2 regions of the Pseudarthrobacter sp. 10T415 genome follow, and region 2 is predicted to be linked to the other one. Evidence: riboswitches for the same ligand, from Rfam matches in the RefSeq annotation. Region 2 holds a riboswitch; the other holds the start of a gene.

Region 1 (6,861 bases), on a different contig from region 2:
CGCCGCCGACTGGGTGGACGAGAACCACGAGACTGTCTCGCGGCTGGTGTCCGACCGCTCCCCCACCTGGGTACCCCAGTTCGTGGATGGCCTGGTGGGCGACAAGGTCTACGTTGAGATCCTCAAGTTCGCCCGTGCCGTGCAGTCCGACCCCAACCACCAGGTGCGGCAACAGATCGACAAGTACCTCAACGACCTGGCGCAGGACCTGCAGCACGACCCCAAGATGATTGCGCGCGCCGAGGACGTCAAGGCCCAGGTCCTTGGCGATCCCGAGGTCCGGGAGCTGGCCTCACGGACCTGGGGCACCGTCAAGAACGCCCTGCTCGGCGCCGTGGACGATCCGGACAGCGAACTGACCGTGAAGTTCAAGGCGGCGGTCCGCGACTTCGGTTCGCGGCTGGTCAACGATCCCGAACTCGCCGGCAAGGTCAACACCTGGATCGGCGACGCCGCCGGCTACCTGGTGAAGACGTACCGGTCAGATATCGCCGGCGTCATCACGGATACCGTGGCGCGCTGGGATGCGGAAGAGACCTCGCAGAAGATCGAACTCCAGGTGGGCAAGGACCTGCAATTCATCCGGATCAACGGCACCGTGGTGGGCTCGCTGGCCGGGCTGCTGATCTTCACGGTGGCGCACCTGATCTTCGGGTAGCCCCGGCTGCGGCCGGGAGCTCCTGGGTCAGGCGAAGGACTCCAGGCTGACGCCCGCGGCCTCCAGGCCTGCCCGGACACCGGCGGCCATTTCCACGGCACCCGGGGTGTCGCCGTGGATGCACAGGGAGTCGGGCCGGACCTGGACCACTGTGCCGTCGGTGGCCACGACTTCGCCCTTCGTGGCCAGCCGGACGGCCCGCTCAACGATCGCGTCGACGTCGTGCAGCACGGCGCCCTCCTCGGACCGCGGCACCAGCGTTCCGTCAGCCCGGTAGGCGCGGTCCACGAAGGCTTCGACGAACACCGGGTGGCCGGCTTCCTGCGCCTGCTTGAGCAGCTCGGAACCGGGGAGGCCCAGGATCGGCAGCCCGGGATCGTAGGCGTTGACGGCCGCCACCACGGCGGAGGCCTGCTCGGCGTCGTGCACCAGACGGTTGTAGAGCGCCCCGTGCGGCTTCACGTAGTCCACCGACGCACCCACGGCGTGGGCCACGCCGTCGAGCGCGCCCAGCTGGTACAGCACGTCGCCGAAGAGCTCGTCGAAACTCGTGTCCAGGGAACGCCGGCCGAAGCCCGCCAGGTCCCGGTAGCCCACGTGGGCGCCGACGGTGACGTCCAGTTCGTAGGCCGCACGGCAGCTGTCCAGCATGGTGACGGGATCTCCGGCGTGGAAGCCGCAGGCCACGTTGGCGCTGGTGACCAGCTGGAACATCCGGGCGTCATCGCCCATGGTCCACGAGCCGAATGATTCGCCGAGGTCAGCGTTGAGATCCAAAAGTGTTGCCTTCCAGCTGGTTGTCCGTGGCCCCGGCTGCCGTGAGCTCGCCGGGCAGGCTGTCCGGCATGGGTCCAAACGCCTCCTTGGCGTTGGCCACCACCGCGCGGCCCATCACGAGGTTACCGGCTCCACCTACCACGGCGCCGATCCCGAACGGCAGGGCCCGGCCCAGGAGCGCAGTTCCCTGGCGTTTGAGGAGATTTTTGAGGAAGGCTTTCTGGATGCGGTTGCGGATGGTGCTGAAGCCCGGCATCGGCATCGACTTGGAGAGCACGCTGCCCCACTGCTTGGTTGCTCCAGCGCCGTTGCCGGCCATCTGTCCGCTGAGGGTGCCCAGCAAAGCGGTGCCTTCCTCGCCCAGCATGATGGCCATGACCATGGTGCTGGCCTTCTCCGGGTTGGTCAGGCGGATGCCGTGGAGCTCTGCAAGGGAGGTGGCGTACAGGGCGGTTGCTTCGAGGAAGCCCACCGTGGCGGCTGCCGAGAGTCCCAGCGACGCGACGGTCCCCACACCGGGCACGACGGCGGTGGCCCCCACGATTGCGCCGCCGCCGGTGACTGCGCGGAGGTAGTCGCGCTCCAGGATGCCGGCCAGCTGGGCTGCCGTGGCTTTTGGGTGCTTCTTCTGCAGCCGGCGGATATAGGCCAGCACCAGCGGCCGCTGGATCTCTACGGCTTTGAGGAGCATGTTGTGGACGCCGGGCTTGGGCTTGCCGTCCTTGTCAAAGACTGCGTTGTGGGCCGTTTCCTGGGCGATCCGTACTGCTGGGTTGCTGCGCTTAGCCATGGTCACCTTCGTTTCACGTCGAGCTGCAGCGGGTGGCTGCCGTGCTTCTCCATCCTAGATGCAGAAACACTAAGCATGCTGAACTTTAACGCCGGCGCCCCTCCACCTCCGGCTGCAGACAGCACTGCGGCGGGACCCGGAGTGAGTCCCGCCGCAGCGTTGCAATCAGGAGCTTATTCGCTGATCAGTACCTTGACGGCCCGGATCGGCGATGAAGCCTAGGAGCGGGAGCCCCGGGCGGCTTCCTCCTGGGCGGACTTTTCACGGTCCAGCCCGCCGGCCGCCGCCTGCTCATCGGCGCGCAGCTCGGCCCGGAAGACTTCGAAGCGGGCAAGGTGGGCGGGGCGGCGGCGGAGGAAGAACCAGGCCACGCCCAGGACGAGGAACCAGATGGGGGTCACCAGCAGTGCTGCCAGGGTGTCCGGCTGGGTGGTCAGGGCCCAGAGGACGAAGGCGAAGAACGCGAAGACCACCCAGACCATGGGGACACCGCCGGGCATCTTGAACTTGGACGCCTCGTGCAGGTGAGGCCGGCGTGAACGGAACTTCAGGTAGCTGGCCAGGATGATGGACCAGACGAAAACGAAGCAGACGGCGGCCACGGTGGTGACCATGTCGAAGGCCTTGGCGATGTCCTTGCCGGCGTACATCAGGACGATGCCGGAGAGCAGCAGGATGCAGGACAGGAACAGGGCGTTCTGCGGGACTTTGCGGCTGGACAGTCGGCTGAACATGGTGGGCGCGTCGCCCTCCTGGGCCAGGCCGTACACCATGCGGGAGGTGGAGTAGATGCCGGAGTTGGCCGAGGACATGGCGGAACTGAGCACCACCAGGTTCACGATGGTGGCCGCGGCGCCGAGGCCGGCCAGGGAGAACATGGCGATGAACGGGCTGTGGCCGGCCTGGAACTGGGTCCACGGAGTGACGGAGATCAGGATGATGAGGGCGCCTACGTAGAAAAGCAGAACGCGGATGGGGATGGAGTTGATGGCCTTGGGCAGGTTCTTCTCCGGGTCCTTGGCTTCGGCGGCGGTGGTGCCTACGAGCTCAATACCCACGAAGGCGAACACGGCGATCTGGAAGCCGGCAACAAAGCCCATGAATTCGTTCGGGAACATCCCGCCGTGGCTCCACAGGTTGGTGAAGGTGGCAGGGCCGGCGTCGGACTGGAAACCGCTGAAGATCATGAACAGGCCAACAATGATCAGGGCTGCGATGGCGATGATCTTGATCAGGGCGAACCAGAACTCGGTCTCACCGAACGCCTTGACGGTGGCGAGGTTCAGGACCAGGAGGATGATCACCGTGGCGATGCCCGGGATCCACAGCGGAATGCCCGGCCAGAGTTCTTCCGAGTAGGCGGCGATGGCGATCACGTCCGCAATGCCGGTAATCACCCAGCAGAACCAGTAGGTCCAGCCGGTGAAGAAGCCGGCCCACGGCCCCAGCAGGTCAGCGGCGAAATCGCTGAACGACTTGTAGTTCAGGTTGGAGAGCAGGAGCTCGCCCATGGCCCGCATAACGAAGAACAGCATGAAGCCGATGATCATGTAGACGAAGATGACGGACGGGCCGGCCGCGGAGATGGTCTTGCCGGAGCCCATAAAGAGGCCGGTGCCGATGGCACCGCCGATGGCAATGAGCTGGATGTGCCGGTTGCTGAGCTGCCGCTCCAGGTGGGGAGGCTCGCTGCGGGCGGCGCTGCCCGCAGGAGGGTTGTTGCGGGGTGGCTCGCCGTTGGACGTGAGGGGATGATTCGCCATGGGGAACTCCATCGATAAAGCAGCATTTTTGGGTGCCGCAGAAGTTGGGTTCCTCCCCGCTCTGTAGTGAACCTGAGAGTTTCCGCGGCCCAAGCCGCTTGCACCGCCGGTGAGCCGGAACTGGTCCGGCTGCTTTCCAGAGTTGCCTGTCCGCGGCGGTACATGGGCCTGAGAGTTTCCTGGGGAGGGTTTGCTCCTACGGCGCCTGCTAAATGTACCCGGCAGGACTCTCCCGCCGCAGGTCGAAGGCATGTTCAGTTAGGTGTGCTCAGCGGCCGCACCCTTCCGGGGCAACGTTGGCCCGGGCTGCTCCGATGAGTTGAGCCAGCCGGACACGGTGCTGATCACCGGACCCAGTGTGGTGCGGGTCACGATCGAATGTCAAACCCCATTTTTCCACCCCCGCAACAAGGCAGCTGCCGCCCACTGCGTGACTGTCGGATTTGTTTTCCTTTCAACTAACCTGTACGGTGTGAGGCGAATCACCCACAGTTGAATAGCCTTTCGAGCTGTGACGGGAGAGTCCTCCCGGCACCACCGGGCAGGCGCCGTAGGAGCAAATCCTCCCCAGGAATCTCTCAGGCCCCCGTACCGTCACGGCGAGGCAACTCTGGAAAGTAACCCGGCCTAAGCCAGGTTCACCGACGGTGCAAGCGAACCCGCCACGCAGGGTTTTCGCGGAATCTCTCAGGTCCAATACAGAGCGGGGAGGAACCCATCCCATGCCGTGCCACCCTGGCCGGCCAGACCTGGAGTTCCTCATGACGATTCAATCCCTTCCAACCACGTTCGTTGACCGCCATATCGGCGCGCGCCGGCAGGCCGACATCGACACCATGCTCAAGGCTGTGGGCTACGACAGCGTTGACGGCCTGGTGGACGTGGCTGTTCCGGCGTCGATCCGCCAGGAAACGGCACTGAAGCTGCAGGACGCCCTGAGCGAGGTTGAGGTCCTCACCGAGCTGCGCCGGCTGGCCGGCAAGAACAAAACTGCCGTGCAGATGATCGGCCAGGGCTACTACGACACCGTCACCCCCGCCGTGATCCGCCGCAACATCCTTGAGGCGCCAGCCTGGTACACCGCCTACACGCCCTACCAGCCCGAGATCTCCCAGGGCCGGCTGGAGGCGCTGCTGAACTTCCAGACCATGGTCCAGGACCTCACCGCCCTCCCCGTGGCCAACGCGTCACTCCTCGATGAAGCCACCGCTGTGGCCGAGGCTGTGCTGCTGATGCGCCGCGCGAACAAAAATAAGGACGCCAAGGACGGCAAAACCGTCCTTGACGCCGACTGCCTCCCGCAGACCATCGCCATCGTCAAGGGCCGTGCTGAGGCTCTCGGCTTCGAGGTGGAGGTTGCTGACCTCTCCGCGGGCCTGCCTGAGGGTGCCATCAACGGCATCGTGCTCCAGCAGCCGGGCGTGTCCGGCCGGGTGTGGGACCAGAGCGCCGTTATCGCAGAGGCCAAGGAGCGCGGTGCGCTGGTCACTGTTGCCGCTGACCTGCTGGCGTTGACGCTGATCACTCCTCCGGGCGAGCAGGGCGCGGACATCGCCGTCGGCTCCACCCAGCGCTTTGGTGTGCCGCTGTTCTTCGGCGGTCCGCACGCCGCCTACATGGCCGTGCAGAAAGGCATGGAACGCACCCTCCCCGGCAGGATCGTCGGTGTCTCCAAGGACAACGCGGGCGCTCCGGCCTACCGACTGGCCCTGCAGACCCGCGAGCAGCACATCCGCCGCGAGAAGGCCACGTCCAACATCTGCACCGCGCAGGCGCTGCTGGCCATCGTGTCCTCCTTCTACGCCGTTTACCACGGCCCGGACGGGTTGAAGGCCATCGCGGAAACCGCCCACCACAACGCCAGGATCCTGGCCACGGCCCTCACCGCCATGGGCCGCGAACTGGTCACCGACGCCTTCTTCGACACCCTCACCGTGCGCGTGCCGGGCAAGGCCGCCAAGGTCATCAGCGCCGCCGAAGCGCGCGGCATCAACCTCCGCTTCGTCGACGCGGACACCGTGGGCGTCTCCATCGATGAGACCACGACGGCGGCAACGCTGTCCGCGGTGGCCGTCGCCTTTGGCGCAGGTCCGGTAGGCGACGCCGAGGGTTTCGAGCTGCCCGAATCCGTGCTGCGGTCCTCCGGTTACCTGGAGCACCCGGTGTTCAACACGCACCGGTCAGAGACGCAGTTGCTGCGTTACATCCGCCGCCTGTCCGACCGTGACCTGGCGCTGGACCGGACCATGATCCCGCTGGGTTCGTGCACCATGAAGCTGAACGCCACCGCCGAGATGGAAGCGATTTCCTGGCCGGAGTTCGCCTCGATCCACCCGTTCGCCCCGGATTCCCAGACCGAGGGCTGGCGTGAGCTGATCACCGGGCTGGAGGCTGACCTGACCGAGATCACCGGCTACGACCAGGTGTCCATCCAGCCCAACGCCGGTTCCCAGGGCGAACTCGCCGGCCTGCTGGCGATCCGCGGCTACCACCACTCCCGCGGCGATCAGCAGCGCAACGTCTGCCTGATCCCCGCCTCGGCGCACGGCACCAACGCCGCCTCCGCGGTCCTGGCCGGCATGAAAGTCGTGGTTGTCGCCACCGCACCGGACGGCACCATCGACCACACCGACCTTTCCGCGAAGATCGAGGCGAACCGGGACGCCCTGTCCTGCATCATGATCACCTACCCGTCCACCCACGGTGTTTACGACGGCGACGTGACCGAGGTCTGCGACGCGGTCCACGCCGCAGGCGGACAGGTGTATGTGGACGGCGCGAATCTCAACGCCCTCGTGGGCCTGGCGCAGCCGGGCAAGTTCGGCGGTGACGTCTCGCACCTGAACCTGCACAAGACCTTCTGCATCCCGCAC
Region 2 (6,861 bases):
AGCCGGTGATCTCGGTCAGGTCAGCCTCGAGCCCGGTGATGAGTTCGCGCCAGCCTTCGGTCTGGGAGTCCGGGGCGAACGGGTGGATGGAGGCGAACTCGGGCCAGGAAATGGCTTCCATCTCGGCGGTGGCGTTCAGCTTCATGGTGCAGGAGCCGAGCGGGATCATGGTGCGGTCCAGGGCAAGGTCCCGGTCGGACAGGCGGCGGATGTAACGCAGCAGCTGGGTTTCGGACCGGTGGGTGTTGAACACCGGGTGCTCCAGGTAACCGGAGGAACGTTCGACGGCGGCCTCCAGCCCGAAGCCTTCAGCGGCCCCTACGGAGGCACCAAAGATGTCCGCGACATTGGCGACGACGGCCGGCGTGGTGGTTTCATCCAGGGAGATGCCTACGGTATCTGCGTCGATGGAGCGCAGGTTAATGCCGCGCGCTTCAGCATCGGCAATAATGCCGGCAGCGCGGCCGGGCACCCGAACGGTGACGGTATCGAAGAAGCTCTTGTGCAGGACCTCCACACCGGCGGCCGCGAGGGAGGCCGCCAGGGTGCGGGCGTGGCCATGCGTTGTTTCCGCGATTGCTTTCAGGCCGTCCGGGCCGTGGTACACGGCGTACATGGAGGACACGATGGCCAGCAGCGCCTGCGCGGTGCAGATGTTGGACGTGGCCTTCTCGCGGCGGATGTGCTGCTCGCGGGTCTGCAGGGCCAGGCGGTAGGCGGGAACGCCGGCGTCGTCCTTCGAGACGCCCACCAGGCGGCCGGGCAACGAACGCTCCAGTCCCTTGCGGACGGCCATGTAGGCGGCGTGCGGGCCACCGAAGAACAGCGGCACACCGAAGCGCTGGGTGGAACCGACGGCGATGTCCGCGCCCTGCTCGCCCGGAGGAGTGATCAGCGTCAGCGCCAGGAGGTCGGCGGCAACAGTGACCAGCGCACCGCGTTCCTTGGCGGCGGCGATGGCTTCAGCCTGGTTGAAGACGCGGCCCGAGGCGCCGGGCTGCTGGAGCACGATGCCGTTGATGTCGCCCTCGGGCAAACCCCGGGAGAGGTCAGCTACCTCTACCTCGAAGCCGAGGGCCTCAGCACGGCCCTTCACGATGGCGATGGTCTGCGGCAGCACATCGATGTCCAGCACCGTCTTGCCGTCTGCGGCAGGCTTGGCCTTGTTGGCGCGGCGCATCAGCAGGACCGCCTCGGCCACCGCCGTCGCTTCGTCCAGCAGGGACGCGTTGGCAATCGGCAGGCCCACCAGGTCCTGGACCATGGTCTGGAAGTTCAGCAGCGCCTCCAGCCGGCCCTGCGAGATCTCTGGCTGGTACGGCGTGTAGGCGGTGTACCAGGCCGGCGCCTCAAGGATGTTGCGGCGGATCACGGCCGGGGTGATGGTGTCGTAGTAGCCCTGGCCGATCAGCTGCACGGCAGTTTTATTCTTGCCCGCCAGCCGGCGCAGCTCGGTCAGGACCTCAACCTCGCTGAGGGCGTCCTGCAGGCGGAGCGCCGTCTCCTGGCGGATCACCTGGGGTACGGCGGTATCGACCAGGGAGTCAACGGTGTCGTAGCCGACAGCCTTGAGCATGGTGTCGACGTGGTCCTGGCGCCGGGCGCCGATATGGCGGTCGACGAAAGTGGTGGAGGCTGAACTAACCGTCACGGGGGAACTCCAGATACTCAGGCGGCGCAGGGTACGCCACAGCGATTCGGGTCCCTCCCCGCTCTGTATTGGACCTGAGAGTTTCCACGGCGCCTGCATGGACAGGACCCGCTTGCACCGTCGGTGAGCACAACTGTCCGGCACCCGATCACGGGCGCCTGGACGGCCTGCTGCTTTCCAGAGGTGCCTCGCCGCGGCGGTACAGGGGCCTGCGAGATTCCTGGGGAGGATTTGCTCCTACGGCGCCTGCCGACGTTGTGGCAGGACTCTCCCGCCGCAGATCAAAGGCTATTCAGTTGGATGTGTACGCGGGGCCGTCAGGTGACAGCTCCCACAACGCTTAATTCTCCTACGCCACGGCCCCCGGGGCAAATGTCCTGCTACCGCCGGAGCCGCTCCAGTGCTGCCAGCAATTCGTCCACGTCCGCAGCTGCGCCGCCTTCGGGGACCGGGCCGACGGAGAGCATGGCGTTGAAGTAGAGGCCGTCCCCCATATACAGCACGGCCTTGGCCAGGGCCGGCCCCACATCGGCGGCGATTTCGTCGAGCCACCGCCGCTGGATCGCAGCGAAACGGCGGCGGGTTTCTTCATGCGCCACCTCCGCCAGCCGGGTGGCGGCGACGATGGCCCGGTCCAAGGGGGTGTCTCCCCACACCGAGGACCTGATGAAGTAGGCGGCCGCGCCTTCCGGGGCGGCGGCCATGGCATCGGCGTCTTCTCCGGCGAACGCGTCCAACTGGTCCAGGAGCGCCTGAATCAGGGCTTCCTTGTTGGGAAAGTGGTAGAGGAGACCGCCCTTGGAAACGCCGGCCTTGCGGGCTACGGCGTCCAGGGTGGCGGCGCGCTCCCCCACCTCAATCAACAGGGTGGCGAAGGCATCAAGGACAGCTTCGCGGGCGACTGGCTTTCGGGGCATGCCATCCATCATGCCCTCCCGGGGTGCCGGAGGCTCAACTCAACCGCCGCTCCAAACTATACCGTCTGGACGGTATAGTTAATCCATGACCACCTCGATGCACCGCGCTGACCCCCAACTTCAGGGACCTGCCGCCCCACGGGCGCCGTGGCGCGACTGGCTGGCCCTTGCGCTGCTGATGTTCCCCGTACTGCTGGTGGCCGTGGACAACACGGCATTGACCTTCGCCTTGCCCGCGATCGCCCAGTCCCTGAACCCTTCCGGGGTACAGCTGCTCTGGATCGTGGACGCCTACCCGCTGGTCCTGGCGGGGCTGCTGGTGTGCATGGGCAGCTTCGGTGACAGGATCGGCCGGCGGCGGCTGCTCCTCACCGGCAGCCTGGGCTTTGCGGCGCTCTCGGCCGCCACGGCGTTCGCGCCAACGGCGGAATGGCTCATCGCAGGGCGCGCCGCCCTGGGCTTCTTCGGCGCCATGCTGATGCCCTCAACCCTCTCGCTCATCCGCAACATCTTCGCGGAGCCCAACCGTCGCCGGCTGGCGGTGGCCATCTGGGCCGCCGGGTTCTCCGGCGGGGCCGCCCTGGGTCCGATCTTCGGTGGCTGGCTGGTGGAGCACTACTGGTGGGGCGCAGTCTTCCTGGTCGCAGTGCCGCTCATGGTGCCGCTGATCGCCCTGGGTCCGGCGCTGATCCCGGAATCGAAGAATCCGGAACCGGGGAAGGTGGACATTCCCAGCATTGCGCTGTCCCTGCTGGTGATGGTGCCGCTGGTATACGGCATCAAGGAAGTTGCTACGGAAGGCTTGTCCGGCACCGGCCTTGGCGCCATGGCATTCGGCCTGGCCATGGCAGTGGTGTTCGTCCGGCGGCAGCTCCGGCTGCCGCACCCTCTGCTGGACATGTCGCTTTTCCGCAACCGGGTGTTCAGCATGGCCATCACCGCCAACGTCCTGGCCCTGTTCTCCTTCAACGGCTACATCCTCTTCCTGGCCCAGCACCTGCAGCTGCTCGAAGGCATGACGCCGTCTGCCGCGGGCGTTGCCATGATCCCAGCCCTTATTGCCACGGTGGTGGCAGGACTGGTGGTGGTGCCGCTGGTCCGGAAGGTGCGCCCCGGCTTCGTGGTGGGAACGGGCCTTGCGTTCAGCGCCGCGGGATACAGCCTGGTGACGTTCGGGAACCACGACGGCGGGCCCACACTGCTGCTGGCAGCGTTGCTGATCCTGGCGCTGGGCGTGGGGACGGCTGAAACCATCTCCAATGACCTCATCCTCGGTGCGGCGCCGGCGCACAAGTCAGGTGCCGCGGCCGCCATCTCGGAGACCGGGTACGAGGTGGGGGCGCTGCTGGGGACGGCCGTACTGGGCTCCATCCTCACGGCCTCCTACCAGCACAACCTGCACCTCCCGGCAGGTGTGGACAGCACCGCCCCGGAAGCGGCCCGCCACAGCGCCGGCGAAACACTGGCAGGCGCCATGGACCTCGCGGCCGCGCTGCCGGCCCCGCTGGCCGACGCCGTCCGCCAGTCCGCAGCTGCCGCCTTCGATTCCGGCGTGCATGTAACGGCGGCGATTGGGCTGGTCCTGATGGCAACCGCGGCAGTCTGCGCCGCCGTCGTACTTCGCAAAGTACCTAAGGCCGCGTAGCAGCACCACGGCACGCGTCAGCACATAGGCCTCAACGGCAAAGGCGCCCGGCGCCGGAGTCCAACCTCCGGTACCGGGCGCCTCATCCGTGCTGTGGTGGCAGTCCGCTCCTACTTTTCGTCAGGCGCGGTGACGCTGGCGGTCGGCTTCATCGTCTCGGCGTTCACCATCCAAGCGAACTGCTCCAGCTTGGCAATGAACTCGTGCAGCAGGTCTGCGCTGGTGGGATCCTCCTCATCCACCTCGTCATGGACCTTGCGCATGGTGCCCACCGCTGCCTCCATGGCTGCAACGATCCGCTCGATGGCGTCCTTGGTGCTGATCAGGCCCTCGGGAAACTCCGCCAGGGCGGTCGACTTCGACACAGTGGAGCTGCGGCCATCAGGCAGCGCGTGGAGGGCCCGCATGCGCTCGGCGGTGTCATCGGCGAACTGGCGGGCGGCGTCAACGATCTCATCCAGCTGCAGGTGGAGGTCCCGGAAATTGGTGCCCACAATGTTCCAGTGCGCCTGCTTGCCCTGGATGTGCAGCTCGATCAGGTCGGCGAGTACGGCCTGCAGGTTGTTGGTCAGGGTCGGTGAAGCTTTCATGGGAGTCCTCCTCGATTGGTCCAGTAACTTCGAAACTATCAGCGCCCGGGCCACCCGGCACGGGCCTGGGCGGATATTTCTCAGTGAGCTTACTAATTCTGCCGCCCAGTCATAAACGAACGTGATTCATATTCCCTCTTGCGCGACGGCGGTCACACCTCCATACTAAATGAACGCCATTCATATAGTGACCCCGGTCATAAGCTTCCAGAAAGCGGTGCCATGACAGAAGCACTCCGCACCAGCCCCACCGCCGCGCGGGGCCAGCAATTGCCCGGCAGCGGCGACATTACCGCCAAGGGACTGAAGGGCGGGCAGCTGGGGCTCCTCGCCGTCGTGGTCCTGGGAATTTCCACGATCGCCCCCGCCTACACCCTGACCAGCGCGCTGGGACCCACCGTCAATGAAGCCGGACTCCAGCTGCCCGTGATTTTCCTGATCGGTTTCATCCCGATGATCCTGGTCTCGCTGGCCTACCGGGAACTCAACGCCGATTCACCGGACAGCGGCACCACTTTCACCTGGGTCAGCAAGGCGTTTGGCCCTTGGGTCGGCTGGATGGGCGGGTGGGGGCTCCTGGCAGCCAACATCATCGTGCTGTCCAACCTCGCCGGCGTGGCCGTCGACTTCTTCTACCTCTTCCTGTCCCAGCTCACCGGCTCACCGGAACTCGCGGACCTCGCGGACAACAAGGCCCTGAACGTCCTGACCTGCCTGGTGTTCGTCGCCCTCGCTGTCTGGGTCAGCTACCGCGGCCTGCACACCACCAAGGTGGTGCAGTACGGCCTGGTGGGATTCCAACTGCTGGTACTCGGCCTGTTCGTCGCCATGGCCTTCGCCAACTGGTCCACCTCGGAGACCGCCATCCCCTTCAGCTGGGAATGGTTCGACGTCACCAGGATCGAGACCTTCGGCCAGGTGGCCGCAGGAATTTCCCTCTCCATCTTCGTGTACTGGGGCTGGGACGTCTGCCTCACGGTGAACGAGGAAACAGCCAACGGCAAGAAAACGGCCGGCGTGGCCGGCACCCTGACCGCCGTCATTGTCCTGGCCATCTACCTGCTGGTGAGCATCGCCACCATGATGTTCGCCGGCGTCGGCGATACCGGCAACGGGCTGAACAACGCAGAGAACCACGAGAACATCTTCACCGCGCTGGCCTCCCCCATCATGGGCCCGTTCGCCATCCTGATGTCCCTGGCAGTGCTCTCCAGCTCGGCCGCGTCCCTGCAGTCCACCTTCATGTCCCCGTCCCGCAGCCTCCTGGCGATGGCCCACTACGGTGCCCTGCCTGAACCCTTCAGCCGGGTCAGCCGGAAGTTCGCGACGCCGGGCTTCGCCACCGTCGCTGCCGGCGTCATGTCCGCGGGGTTCTACGCCGTGATGCATGTGGTCAGCGAGAACGTCCTCAATGACACCATCCTGGCCCTGGGCCTGATGATCTGCTTCTACTACGGCCTGACGGCACTTGCCTGCGCCTGGTACTTCCGGCACAGCCTCTTCACCAGCGCCCGCCATTTCCTGTTGCGGCTGCTGTGCCCGGTGCTGGGCGGCGTGGGCCTGTTCGTCGTGTTCTTCCAGACCGCCGTGGACAGCCTCGCCCCCGAGTTCGGCAGCGGCTCCGAAATCTTCGGTGTGGGACTGGTGTTCATCCTCGGCGTCGGCATCCTGGCGCTCGGCGCGGTGTTCATGCTGATCATGGCCCGGGTACGCCCCGCCTTCTTCCGCGGCGAAACGCTCCGGAAAGACACCCCGGCCCTGGTGGTCCCGGAGTAAAGACGCCTGCACAGAACAGAAAAGGTGCCGTTCCCGCCAACGCGGGGACGGCACCTTTTCTATTTTGACGACGGCGGCTGTCACCAGAAGTGCGCCACATCCACCACCAGCCGGGAGCCTGAGCCCGGCCCGTCCAGCGTGAAGACACGGAACGGAAGACGGGCGCGGACGCCCACACCGAGCGTGCTCTGGCCCTCAAAGCTTCCTGCCCAGACCACCTGGCGGAAGGTCTGGTAACCGGAGACGTTGGCGAGCTCCAGCTGGTCAGCGGGCTTGTACGTG

The links. A riboswitch is a leader RNA that binds a small molecule or an ion and turns the genes downstream of it on or off. The one in region 2 is predicted to bind glycine.
Region 1: it holds a riboswitch for glycine, as region 2 does, so the genes downstream of both, gcvP (aminomethyl-transferring glycine dehydrogenase) here and gcvP (aminomethyl-transferring glycine dehydrogenase) in region 2, are expected to answer to the same signal.

Annotation. Positions count from the first base shown of each region.
Region 1 covers NZ_JBFTHJ010000031.1:13,745-20,605, forward strand. The annotation lists gene AC1DBN_RS21025 (DUF445 domain-containing protein) at 1-658, shown strand, start outside; gene AC1DBN_RS21030 (LamB/YcsF family protein) at 686-1,435, opposite strand; gene AC1DBN_RS21035 (hypothetical protein) at 1,419-2,225, opposite strand; gene cycA (D-serine/D-alanine/glycine transporter) at 2,444-3,988, opposite strand; glycine riboswitch at 4,040-4,134, opposite strand; glycine riboswitch at 4,135-4,233, opposite strand; glycine riboswitch at 4,494-4,592, shown strand; partial or broken gene gcvP (aminomethyl-transferring glycine dehydrogenase) at 4,750-6,861, shown strand, end outside.
Region 2 covers NZ_JBFTHJ010000028.1:22,221-29,081, reverse strand. The annotation lists partial or broken gene gcvP (aminomethyl-transferring glycine dehydrogenase) at 1-1,651, opposite strand, end outside; glycine riboswitch at 1,839-1,935, opposite strand; gene AC1DBN_RS20630 (TetR/AcrR family transcriptional regulator) at 2,032-2,568, opposite strand; gene AC1DBN_RS20625 (MFS transporter) at 2,654-4,213, shown strand; gene AC1DBN_RS20620 (Dps family protein) at 4,324-4,803, opposite strand; gene AC1DBN_RS20615 (APC family permease) at 5,026-6,579, shown strand; gene AC1DBN_RS20610 (AMIN-like domain-containing (lipo)protein) at 6,660-6,861, opposite strand, start outside.